One region of the Marinobacterium iners genome, then DNA from elsewhere that is predicted to be linked to it. Evidence: predicted binding sites of a transcription regulator. Region 1 holds the regulator's gene; each other region holds the start of a gene.
The links. The regulator LexA, encoded in region 1, represses DNA repair genes until DNA is damaged. The targets are predictions, from matches to a motif close to TACTGTNTANNTANACAGTA.

Region 1 (3,123 bases):
AGTGACCACTCGCCTTGTCAGCCAGGTGATGTCCTTCATCGAAGATATAGATGGTTTTTTCTGGCTCGGGCAGGATGGCTCCGCCACCAAGCGCAAGATCGGCCAGCACCAGGTCGTGGTTGGCAACAATCACGTCTGCCTCTTCCAACCGGTCACGAGCCCGGTAGAAAGGACAGGCACTGAAATTCAGACAACGGCGGTTGCTGCACTGCATGTGATCACTGGTCAATGGCCGCCAGATGCCATCATCCACTTCATCTGCAAGTGCATCACGATCCCCGTCCCACTGACCTGAGGCATAGCTGTCCATCAACTGCTGATACAGTTGCAGCACATCATCGGGCAGCTTTTCAGCTGCCTCATCTTCATATAACGCCATCTGGCCCAGCAGGCCCTGCTGTTCAAGATGGCCTTCCACCTTGTTCAGGCAAAGGTAACGCCCTCGCCCTTTCGCGAGCCGGTAGCGCATTGGCAGGCCTGTATGCGCTTCAACTTCGGGCAGATCCTTGTTGATGAGCTGTTCCTGCAGCGCCACGGTTGCCGTAGACAACACCAACCTGCACTCCTGAGCCCGAGCCAAGGGGATGGCCGCCAACAGATAGGCGATCGTCTTGCCGGTACCGGTTCCGGCTTCAACAACACCCACGGCGGGGTGCAGATCATCCGTTTCACTGCGTGGAACAGCAGCCGCTGCAAGGGTTCGCGCCACGGCTGCGATCATCTGCTTCTGTGCCGGTCGTGCAGTCAGGCCACGACTCTTCAGGAAGCGACTGTAGGCCTCCTGGATCTCTTTTTTTTGCGCCTCGCTCAGCACGCTCAATCCTCATCCGATCTGTGTGGCGATTCTAGCAAGATACTGGATATATAAACAGAAAAATGCTTGACCCTGCTCATTCACTGTATAGAATCACAGTAACCGGATAGGGAACAGATGCCATGAAATTGACCAATCGCCAGACTGAAGTACTGGAATGCATTCGCAAACATATCGAAACAACAGGCTACCCGCCCACCCGAGCCGATATTGCACGCGAACTGGGATTCAAGTCAGCCAATGCGGCTGAAGAACACTTGAAGGCACTGGCCCGCAAAGGCGCCATCGAACTAACCAAGGGCACATCAAGAGGCATTCGCTTGCCGGAAGCCGAGCAACCGGATACCGAAGGCCTGCCCGTTATTGGTCAAGTGGCAGCAGGTGAACCCATCCTGGCACAGGAGCATGTCGAGGACCACTGCACCATCTCGGCAGACTTCTTCCGCCCCCGCGCTGACTACCTGCTGCGGGTCAAGGGGATGAGCATGAAAAACATCGGAATCATGGATGGCGACCTGCTCGCCGTACATCAAACCCGAGAGGCCCGGGACGGGCAGGTTGTGGTCGCACGGATCGGCGACGAAGTAACGGTCAAGCGCTTTAAGCGTGATGGCCGCAAAGTCTTTCTTATTGCCGAAAACGAAGACTTCAGCCCGATAGAGGTAGACCTGAGTGAACAGGAACTGATCATCGAAGGACTGGGTGTTGGCGTTATCCGGCAAGGCAACTGACAGAGGTCACTCGCCATGTCTGCAATTCATGCAACAGCAACGAACTCGAACCCTCACAGCAAACGTGAATGCGTTGAAAGCCGGGTCACCGAGATTTTGCTGCATAACAGCTCAGTTTGCCTGCAGCCCTTGCTGCTGCCCATGATCGCAGGCTTGAGTCGTGAAGACCGCTGGCTGGTCCTGATTAACCCGCCACATGATATCACCCGCAAGGCACTGGAGCAGGCCGGCGCCTGTACACGTCACATACTGGTCTTGAATACCTGCAGTCTCGATCAAACCGAGCTGCTATGCGGACGGGCACTGGCTGCCGGCACATGCCACACGGTCATCGCCTGGTGCAGCGGTGCTGCACCATCGCTCGATCAACTCAATCAGTCAGCAAGCCAGGGGGATGCACTGGGCATTCTGGTGCGGACCTGATTACCACTCCTGCATGCCAGCGCGCAGGCGTTCTATCAGTTCACGGAACGCCTGTAACCAAGCCTTGTATTCAGCCAACACATCCTTGTCTTCCGAATGGTCCGGGTTGATCTGCAATACATGAATTTCGGAAATGCTGCTGTCTACCTCGGTTTTTGCCCGGTGGTAGTCTGACGCCTGCCAGCAGGCCTCATAAGCAGACAGCATTTTGTGCAGCCAACTTCCTCTGTCCCGCTCCAACTGTTCAAGCTCAATTACTTCGGGGGATTCCTGACCAGTCACTTCAAGCTGCTCAGACAGATCAGTGAAGCGATGGATCCGATCCACATCGAGATTGTAGTTTTCTGCAATCTCGCGCAACAGCGCCGAGTATCCACTTGCCATGAAGAACAGGATCGACTCATGATAGGACTCGATTCTGGCATGCTTGCTCCACTGTGAGGCCTCTTCCGCCTGCTCCAGCGCCTTGATATGCAGGCGCGCAAAATTCAGCTTCTGATTGGTACGAACCGCATAGATATCACTCATTACCTGTACTCCATTGAATGCGCCGACGGTCTCGGTCTCACGCTCAGCGCTTACGTCCCTGCTCTTCCTGCCAGCGCCCGTCACGGTAGAACGCTTTCCAGCCGGTTGCCTTGCCCTCAACTTCCGTCATCACATACTGCTCTTTGGTTTTCCGACTGTAACGAATTACTGCCGGATTACCATCAGGGTCTTTCTGCGGCGCATCCATCAGATAGGCGTATTTGGGATCGATCTCATCACGGTGCGGCACCAGCTCAGCCACCAGCGGCGCACGCGTTTCCCGTTTTTTCGGAAACTGACTCGCCGCCAGGAACAGGCCGCTGGCACCATCACGCAGTACGTAGGTATCTTCAACCTTTTCGCACTGCAGTTCCGGCATTGGTACCGGATCCATTTTGGGAGGCGCCGGCTCACCGTTTTTCAGCAGTTTGCGCGTATTCTTGCACTCGCTATTGGTGCAACCGAAAAACTTGCCGAAACGACCGGTCTTAAGCTGCATTTCGGAGCCGCACTTGTCGCATTCGATACTGGGCCCATCATAGCCCTTGATCCTGAAGCTACCCTGTTCAACCTCGAAACCAGGACAGTCGGGATTGTTGCCGCACACGTGCAGCTTGCGCTTCTCAT
Region 2 (3,123 bases), 420 kb from region 1:
TACGCGCCCACGCGGGGTGCGCATCATGAATCCCTGCTGGATCAGATAGGGCTCCAGCACATCCTCGATAGTATCGCGTTCTTCACTGATTGCGGCTGCAAGACTGTCGATCCCCACCGGACCACCACCGAACTTTTCGATCATCGCCAGTAAAAGACGACGGTCCATATGGTCAAAGCCACGCTCATCCACATTCAGCATGTTCAGCGCCAGATCGGCAATATCCTTGGTAATGCGGCCATCACCCTTCACCTCGGCAAAGTCGCGTGCCCGGCGCAACAGTCGGTTGGCGATACGCGGCGTGCCGCGTGATCGTCTTGCCACCTCTCGAGCTCCGTCTTCATCGATATGGGTACCCGACAACTGCCCCGAGCGCATTACGATACCGGTCAGATCCTGAATCGAGTAGTACTCAAGCCGTTGTACTATCCCAAAACGGTCCCGCAAGGGAGAAGTGAGCAAACCCGCCCGAGTGGTGGCACCCACCAGGGTAAAAGGCGGCAGATCCAGCTTGATTGAACGCGCCGCCGGCCCTTCACCGATCATGATATCCAGTTGGTAGTCTTCCATCGCCGGATAGAGTACTTCTTCAACATTGGGGCTTAGTCGGTGTATTTCGTCAATAAACAGCACGTCACCAGCTTCAAGGTTGGTCAACAAGGCTGCCAGATCACCGGCCTTCTCCAGCACCGGGCCGGAAGTGGTGCGGATCTGCGCGCCCATCTCATGAGCGATGATATTGGCCAGTGTAGTTTTACCAAGCCCGGGCGGGCCGAAAATCAGCGTATGATCCAGCGCTTCGTTCCGGTTGCGTGCCGCATGGATAAAAATTTCCATCTGCTCACGTACCACAGGCTGCCCTTCATAATCCTTGAGCAGCTTGGGGCGTATGGCACGATCCTGAACCTCTTCGGCAGGCGCCGCCATGGGCGTAATAAAACGGTCGGCTTCAATTCTCATAGCATTTGTCTCAACCCACCATAGTACGCAGGGCATGGCGTATCAGCGTTTCGGTGACCGCATCTTCTCCCAGTGCCTGTACTGCCTGTTCAATCGCGCGTGTGGCTTGCTGCGGCTTGTAACCCAGTGCGATCAGCGCGCTTTCGGCTTCCGCACGGTGGTCCGCTTCCGGAACCAAAACCGTCTCGGACTGGTTGCCACTGCTCAGCTCCAGCTCGGTCAAGGTCGGCAGCTGCAGCTGACTGAGGCGGTCTTTCATTTCAACAATCAAACGTTCCGCCGTCTTTTTGCCCACTCCCGGCACCCGCACCAGCGCCGTTGTGTCTTCGTTGTGCACACTGCGGATAAAGTCATTGGCACTGATACCGGACAGTATAGAAAGCGCCAGTTTAGGGCCTACACCGTTCACCTTGATCAATGAGCGGAACAGAAGTTTCTCCTGCTGATCGGCAAAGCCGTACAACAGCTGGGCGTCTTCGCGCACCACAAAGTGGGTGTGTAGTGACACTTCGGCTCCCACTTCCGGCAATTTGTAAAAGGTGTTCATCGAGGCTTCGACCTCGTAGCCCACACCGTTAACATCCAGCAGCATCCAGGGCGGCTGTTTTTCCAGAATTCGACCTCTGAGGTGTCCGATCACGCGCTTTGCATCTCCAAGATAAATCAGTAACGCCAGCGCCCGGCCGTTTTGCCGCGCGCTTGCTGAATTTGCCCCGCACAGGTATGAGCATGGCAGAGCGCGATGGCCAGCGCATCTGCCGCATCCGCCTGGGGCAGCCCCGGCAACTTCAGCAGGTGCATCACCATGTGCTGCACCTGCGCCTTGTCGGCACCACCATTGCCTACCACCGATTGTTTGACGCGACGGGCCGCATACTCGGATACCGGCAGCAGGCGGTTGGCACCGGCCACGATCGCCACCCCCCTCGCCTGGCCCAGCTTAAGCGCCGAATCCGCATTGCGCGACATGAACACCTGCTCAATGGCCATTTCCTGAGGCTGATAGCGCTCAATGACTTCAGTCACGCCGGCATACACCTGCTGCAGTCGATCTGCAAGAACGTCACCACTGATGCGGATGCAGCCACTGGCAACGTACTCGGTACGAGGACCCGCCACGCGAATGACACCATAGCCGGTAATTCTTGAGCCGGGATCGATCCCCAATATCAGCATGGACCTGCCTCGAAACTCCAGTAAAGGTTTAAGCGACTATATCTGTATATTTATACACCAAAGCAAGGTGTTTTGCTCAAAAAAAACCGGGGTTGCCCCCACTGCTGTCCCATAAATGGCAGCAAATGAGAAAGCCTGAATCCAAGTGAGTAAAATGAGAGTGCGACCAAACACTCTACTCACAAAGGATTCAGGCTTTGTCTCATCATAACACCGCGTTTCATCAGTTGCTCCAGCCTTTGTCCAGACACGATTTTGAGCGAACGGCTCGTGAGCATCATGTGGGGCAAAAGCTCCGTTCAGCTTCACGCTGGGATCAGTTCATTGGCATTGCGATGTCCCAGATTTCTGGCCGACAAAGTCTTCGCGACATCGAGTCTAGCCTCGCCAGTCAGCGGCATAAGCTCTACCACCTCGGAGCCAAGCCGATTGCTCGCTCAACCCTCGCCCGCCTCAATGAGCAGCAGCCTGCCGAGCTCTATGAGGCCATCTTTTATAAGCTTTTGCAGCGCTGTTCTGTGCGTTCAAATGCGCATAAATTTCGCTTCAAAAATCCACTTTATTCACTCGATGCCAGCACCATCGATCTGTCATTGAACATTTTCCCCTGGGCAAAAATCCATCAGTCAAAAGCTGGTGTAAAGCTGCATACTGGCCTGAACAACGCCAGCTTAATTCCCGAGTTCGTTGCGCTCAGTGATGGACGGGAAGGCGATTTGATTCAGGGGCGCCAGATCACCTTCCCGGCAGGCAGTATCGTGGCTTTTGATAAGGGCTATGTTGATTACCGCTGGTATGGAGAGCTAACAAAACAAAAGGTTAGCTTTGTCACGCGACTGAGACCCAAAGCTGTTTATCAGGTGCAGAAATCGAATCCAGTACGTGCCGAGACGTCGGTTGAGTACGATCAAGTGATTGAGTTGAGCAGTCAGCACGCGCAAAAACAGGGCGCACCCACGCTTCGATTGGTGGGGTATAACTGCCCGG
Region 3 (3,123 bases), 1.1 Mb from region 1:
GCTGCAGCAGGCGTCGCTGGCGCTCGGGGCAGCTCAGATCGACGACTCCGCCTGTGGCCGGATACTGCTTGGCTGCATGATTGGCAAGCTTAGCCAAGGTCTTGGTCGGTGCAATGCCAACACCGGTGGCAATTCCTGTCCAGCGCAGGACCCGTTGGCGCATTTGCTGGCCAAATGTTTCAAGGCAATGAATATGATTAACGCCAGTGAGATCAAGAAAGGCCTCATCGATGGAATAAACCTCGACTGCCGGTGCCATGTCTTCAAGCACACTCATCACTCGGGCTGACATGTCGGCATACAGGGCATAATTGGAAGAGAAAACCGCCACCCCATAACGCCGGGCCAGTGCCTGAATCTGAAAAAACGGCACAGCCATACCAATTCCCAGCGCTTTGGCCTCAGGCGAACGTGCCACCACGCAGCCATCGTTGTTCGACAACACCACAACCGGAGAATGTTTAAGGTCAGGCCGGAATAGCTTCTCACAGGAGGCATAGAAGCTGTTACAGTCGACCAGTGCGAAGGTTTTGCTCATCCGCGCCTCATCTGTCTGACGACACCGACTACAACACCGAATATCTCCAACTCCTGCTCGGCTCTCACTTCAATGACCGGATAGCGACGGTTGCGCGGCAGCAGCCTGGGAGCAGGCTTCAGTTGCAACTCCTTGACCGTAAAATCGTTGTCGAGACTGGCTACAACCGTATCCCCACTGACAGCCTCCAGCGAACGATCCACCACCAAAATGTCCCCCGGACAGATACCGGCTTCAAGCATGGAGTCACCACGAACCCGAACAAAAAAAGTGGCGGCCGGACGCTGGACACACAATTGATTCAAATCCAGCACCTGCTCCACATAGTCCTGCGCAGGCGAGGGAAACCCGGCACAGACCGATTCCAGTTGCAGAGGAATCCACAGCGGCTGAAACACTCCACCCCGACCGATAATCACTGCTGACATAGCTGCTAACCCATTATTCTGTATTTATATACAGTATAATATCGTTCACCGGAGAGCTGTCCAGTGAAGATTCATGCACTTGTCATAACACCCTCTTGTGCAGCGCAGCAGACGTCACTATAATACTAATGTCTAACACACAAAGCTTGGGGAGTGTTGTTATGAAATTCAATCAATACACCGGTATTCCAAATGATGATCGCCGCATCCAGCAGGAGCTGATCGCCATGGGATATGCAGATCAGCCCTACAAGGCTGAGCCCGGCGCACTGTCGAAGCTGCTGTCTCAGACCGCAGAATTTCTGACCTGGATGCGCTGGAAGGGTGAAGTTGGCGTATACGGATGCCGTATCGGGGCAGACGCTGCCCGCCGGATGGAGGCAGTAACGGCTGCCTGATCCTGACACTTCGGTGTTTTTCCTTATCTGTTGTTTGTTGTTATTCCATCCGCTCCGGCTTGCCTGAGCGGATTTTTTTTGCCCGTCTATACTGCATTGACCTGCGACAGTATGCCGCAGGTTGTCAAAGCGCTACGTTGTGTATACTTTATAAGTAATATACTTATTATTAAAAGTAATAACGGAGGCGCAACCATGCACCCCTTTAAAGCTTCAGTACCTCAAAATCCCGGACGCCGCCGAATTCTGCAGATGGGGGCAGGCGCAACCGCTCTGTCTGCTCTGCCCTTCGGCTCAGCCTTTGCTCGTCAGGGCAGCAATGCACGCATCGTCATTCTTGGTGCTGGAGCTGCAGGCACCGCCATTGCCAATCGCCTCAACAACTCGCTTTCAGGCGCCAAAATCACCATCGCAGGTGAACGTCAACAACACCTGTACCAGCCCGGTTACACCCTGATCGCGTCAGGCCTCTGGCCCACTGACAAGGTCGCAACCAGTACCGCTGAATGGCTGCCATCCGGTGTCAGCTGGATTCCTTCTGATGTCAGCGAGTTCATGCCAGACCAACGCAAGGTCAAACTGACAAATGGTCAGGTACTGGAATATGACCTGCTGGTCATCGCCACTGGCTGCCAGTTGAACTACACCGATATTGAGGGCATGAGTACTGACCTTATCGGCCAAAAGGGTATCGGTAGCGTCTACGCCAGCCCTGCTGCGGCCAGTGCCACCAACATCCAGATCGAGTCACTGATCAGCAAAGGGTCGGGACGCGCCATTTTTACCCTCAGCAATACCGCCATCAAATGTGCTGGCGCCCCACTGAAAATGACGTTTACCACCCTGTCACGACTGGAGGATACCGGCAAGCGTGACCAATTCCAGGTGGACTTCTTTACTCCATTCCAGAACCGCGTGTTTTCAGTACCTGTATACAACGATTTCGTGCTGAACCGCTGGCAGGAGCAACAGGTCGGCCTCCACGATCAGCGCACGCTGGTCGGTATTGATGCGAGCAGCAAAACTGCATTGTTCTCGTCAGAAGATGGCCAGACAAAACGGGAATCCTATGACTTTATCCATGTCGTTCCTCCAATGAGCGCACCGGATGCAGTACGCCAGAGTGAACTGGCCTGGCAGGAAGGACCCATGGCCAATCAGTGGCTTGAGATTGACCAGTACAATCTGCAACACCGCCGCTACCCCGAGATTTTCGGTGTCGGCGATGTTATCGGCACTCCCTTCGGCAAAACGGCCGCCAGTGTGAAGAAACAGGCTCCCGTAGCAGAGGCAAATATTCTGTCCTATCTGGCGGGCCAGCCCCTGCTGGCGAAGTATGACGGCTACACCTCCTGCCCACTGATTACTTCAATTGGCCGTGCCGTGCTGGCCGAGTTCGGTTATGGCGGCGAACTGATGCCATCCTTCCCCTTCATCAGCCCGACCGAAGAGTCCTGGGCAGTGTGGGTAATGAAGGAAAAAATGCTGCAGCCGGCGTATTACGCCATGCTCAACGGACAGGTGTAGGAGGCAACAATGACTTTTGAAGGCGTCATCACGATTATTCTTTACTCGCTCAAGCCTTACTGGTGGTTATTGGTGCTTCTGCTGGTACCGCTGGTACTGACTCAGCTGTCAGGCTGGAAAAAGCATGGACCAAGACCCGGCTTCCTATACTTGCTGTGTGTCGTTGTAGGCATTGGAGCTGCACTGGTGGCCCCCGCACTGACAATGTCAAAACTGAGCTATGTTGCGACAA
Region 4 (3,123 bases), 1.3 Mb from region 1:
CTCGCTGCCGAACTGGTGCGCAACAAACCTACCATCATGATGTATGGCGTTTATAGTGCCGGTAAGAGTAGCCTGATCAATGCGCTGTCTGGGCAAAAGGTAGCAGCAGAAGGGCGCAGTCCTACTACGGAAAAGGTCAGCCGCTATCCGTTTGGCAGCTTCGCCATCGATGATACCCCGGGCGTTGATGCACCTCCTGAACATGAACAAGTGACCCGTGAGCAGCTGGAAAAATCCGATCTTGTGCTGTTTGTAGTATCGTCCTCAACAGCACTGGACGACCTGCATTCATACCAGGCGATCATTGAACTGGTTCGCTTAAAAAGACGGGTCATGCTGGTGGTTAATCAGCGTGAAATCTCCCGCGATTGCGCGTATCAGATACAGCTGAATGATGAGCTGCGTAAACAACTCCAGGAAAAAGCCAGGCAAATGGATGTGCCTGAAGCTGACGCCCTGGCTGCAGTGCCGATTCACTGGGTCAATGCCAAACTGGGTCTGGAGGGCAAGCTCAAACAGCAGCCTTTGTTGCTTGAGTCGTCAGGTTTGCCCGAGTTTGAACAAGCCCTGTCAGATTTTATTGAACAAACGGACTTCCGTCAGCGTGAAGAGCGTCTGGCCGCCGACTTTGCAAGACTTTTGGCTGAAGCACAGGCCGCGTTAAAACTGCAGATGGATGCGCTGGGCACTTCAGGCTTCCAGCGACTGGCAACGCGCCTGCAGCAGGAGCAGACCGGTATCCAAAGTCGTTTGGAAGGCCTGCTGCGACAGCAAAGCCAGTCGCTTGCGTCAGTTTTTAAAGAACTGGCAATGGCTGATCTGGATGACGCACAACGTGAGCTGCAACTCGACCGGCACATGCAAAGCCTCACCCTGGAAGTTGAGCAGCAGTTACAACAGGAGCTTGGCAGAGCAGCCGATGCCTTGGATCAATTGGTCAATGAGCTCGACCGTGAATTGTCGCCTGTCAGAGCACAGGTTGACCTTCCTGATGGGATTGAACTGCCCAATTCAAACCCCAAAACATTGACCCAGCCCAGCAGCGAAAGCTTGCTGCCGGATGGTACGTTGCAGATGTTGGTTCAGCACATTAAATCCGAGCATCTTGTGAGTGTAATGAAGCTCGCCAAATCAGCACTCCCAAGCCTGTTCAAGGGTATTGGTCAGAAAACCATGGAGAAGTGGGCTGAAAAGATACTTGAAAAAATCCGTGTGGGCGGGCCTGTGGTGCAGGTGGGCGTCCAGTTGCTCAGCGGTATTTATCAGCACTATCAGGCGGAAAAAGAGTTGCGTCAGCAACAGGAGATGATGGTGCGTTTTCATGAGGCAGTACGCTCAGGGGCCCAGCAGATTGCCAGTCAATATCAACACTCGGTGAGCCTGTGCATCAGTGAGGTATTGCGTCAGGCGTTGCAGCCGGCGCAGCGTTATATCGAGGATGCGATTGAAAAAGTTGATCGGCAGAGCCTTCGCCTTGCGCAAGATGCCAACCAACTGGCGCAGCTGGAAAGCCAGCTTGAGCTAGCGTACGGCCGGGGAAGCTGAGTAACACAACGAGCGTTATGCCAATTGGCTGAAGTCCGGGGTGCCCAGAATCAGCTTGGTTTTAACGCAGTTCATAATGCGTCGGCGGTAGTGAAAGGCATCACTGCCGGCGGGCTCCACCATTTTTTTCAGTAGCTTGCCCGCCAGGCTGGCATGGATCAGAAAGCGATGACCATTACACTCACGCATGACAAAGTTTTCTGCCTGGTCGGAAAGCTCCATCCAGCCAAAGTGCAGGGCATGCTCGATCAACTGCTTCAACGCTGCACGCGCGCCTTCCGCCCGGGCTTTTGCCAAAGCGACCAACTTCAGTCCACATTTGTATTTATGCAGGGTTAATGCCAGCACGACTCCGTCCAGAACGATCAGGTGCCACTCATCGGTGTCACTAATAAGCTCTTCCTGCGACGCAAAATGCAGACCGCCCGGAACCGTGCGATAACTCGCATCCAGTAAAGGCCAAACCTGGGGCAGATAAGCACGCTTTTCCTGTTCATTATTCAGCTTTAAAAACTGCATATCCCGCCCCCCTGTGACCGTCTGATCAATGAATGAGGGCAGTCTAAACCTGAAATAATGACTCGGGGCCTGTTACAAATTTGTCTGCAACTCGCCTCTGATCGGTGCTCAGAGCAATGCCGTTCGGCACTAGGTACAACAAATTTGTCAGCCAACACATTCAAAATGCACGCGCTACTATTCTCTCAAACAGGGCATTGGAGGGATGAGTATGAGCAAGTTGAACCAGTTCAAGCCAGGCCAGCACCTGAAAGTGAGTAGCGGCCTTTACAGTCATCATGGCATCTATGTGGGTAAGGGCCGTGTTGTGCATTACGCCGGAAAAAGTAATGGTTTGTTCGACGATAGTTGCAGTTTTGTACAGGAAACAACACTTGCTCAGTTTGCGGGCCAGCGTACGGTTTATCGTGTGTCTGAACCTGATGCAAAATTCGCAGCTGATGAAATAGTACGTCGCGCCAAAAGTCGGCTGGGTGAAAACCGCTACTCAGTTATCACCAATAACTGCGAGCATTTTGTCAGCTGGTGCATACATGGCGAACACAGCAGCGAACAGGTACAGCGTGCCGGTGTGGTCGTCGCAGCGGCAGCGGCGAGCGCAGGTGCCGTGCGTGTTTACCGGGCCAGCAAAACAACCAGTACAGTTGTTAATGCGGTTCGTTTGGCTGCGGCGTCATCATCATCTTCTCAGGCCGGATTGCTTGTCTCTGCAGCAAGCGGTGGTGGGGCAGCGGGTGCAACGGCCGCTTTAACCGCTGGTGGATCAGTGGCAGGAGGCTCCGCTGCGACAGGGCTTGTAGCGACGGGGTCAACCTTACTCGCAACACCGGCGGCTCCTATAGCTGCTGCAGCCCTGGTTACGGGTGGACTGGTGTATGGCGTAGGTAAGCTCTTTGACTGGTGGTGAGGGTGTAAAGGGCTTGAAACCTGGATCAATACACGGCAAGCTTGAACCGCTCTCGGACCGGGAGGAAAGCAATGCTCGAGGTTACACCTGATCAAATATTAGCCAACTTTTTGGTTAAAAAAAAATCAGTAAAAAGTAGGTTTTATCTGCTT

Region 2: the regulator LexA is predicted to act here: its motif matches at 2,177-2,196, upstream of ruvC (crossover junction endodeoxyribonuclease RuvC).
Region 3: the regulator LexA is predicted to act here: its motif matches at 983-1,002, upstream of CFI10_RS15665 (LexA family protein).
Region 4: the regulator LexA is predicted to act here: its motif matches at 2,240-2,259, upstream of CFI10_RS04165 (lecithin retinol acyltransferase family protein).

Annotation. Positions count from the first base shown of each region.
Region 1 covers NZ_CP022297.1:2,194,995-2,198,117, forward strand. The annotation lists gene dinG (ATP-dependent DNA helicase DinG) at 1-814, opposite strand, end outside; gene lexA (transcriptional repressor LexA) at 937-1,545, shown strand; gene CFI10_RS10570 (SulA-like leucine-rich domain-containing protein) at 1,561-1,968, shown strand; gene CFI10_RS10575 (DUF6586 family protein) at 1,969-2,496, opposite strand; gene topA (type I DNA topoisomerase) at 2,540-3,123, opposite strand, start outside.
Region 2 covers NZ_CP022297.1:1,776,883-1,780,005, reverse strand. The annotation lists gene ruvB (Holliday junction branch migration DNA helicase RuvB) at 1-960, opposite strand, end outside; gene ruvA (Holliday junction branch migration protein RuvA) at 971-1,600, opposite strand; gene ruvC (crossover junction endodeoxyribonuclease RuvC) at 1,624-2,136, opposite strand; gene CFI10_RS08480 (IS4 family transposase) at 2,334-3,123, shown strand, end outside.
Region 3 covers NZ_CP022297.1:3,253,096-3,256,218, forward strand. The annotation lists gene umuC (translesion error-prone DNA polymerase V subunit UmuC) at 1-538, opposite strand, end outside; gene CFI10_RS15665 (LexA family protein) at 535-966, opposite strand; gene CFI10_RS15670 (hypothetical protein) at 1,128-1,364, shown strand; gene CFI10_RS15675 (FAD-dependent oxidoreductase) at 1,560-2,891, shown strand; gene CFI10_RS15680 (hypothetical protein) at 2,901-3,123, shown strand, end outside.
Region 4 covers NZ_CP022297.1:853,959-857,081, forward strand. The annotation lists gene CFI10_RS04155 (GTPase) at 1-1,545, shown strand, start outside; gene CFI10_RS04160 (hypothetical protein) at 1,561-2,064, opposite strand; gene CFI10_RS04165 (lecithin retinol acyltransferase family protein) at 2,276-2,971, shown strand.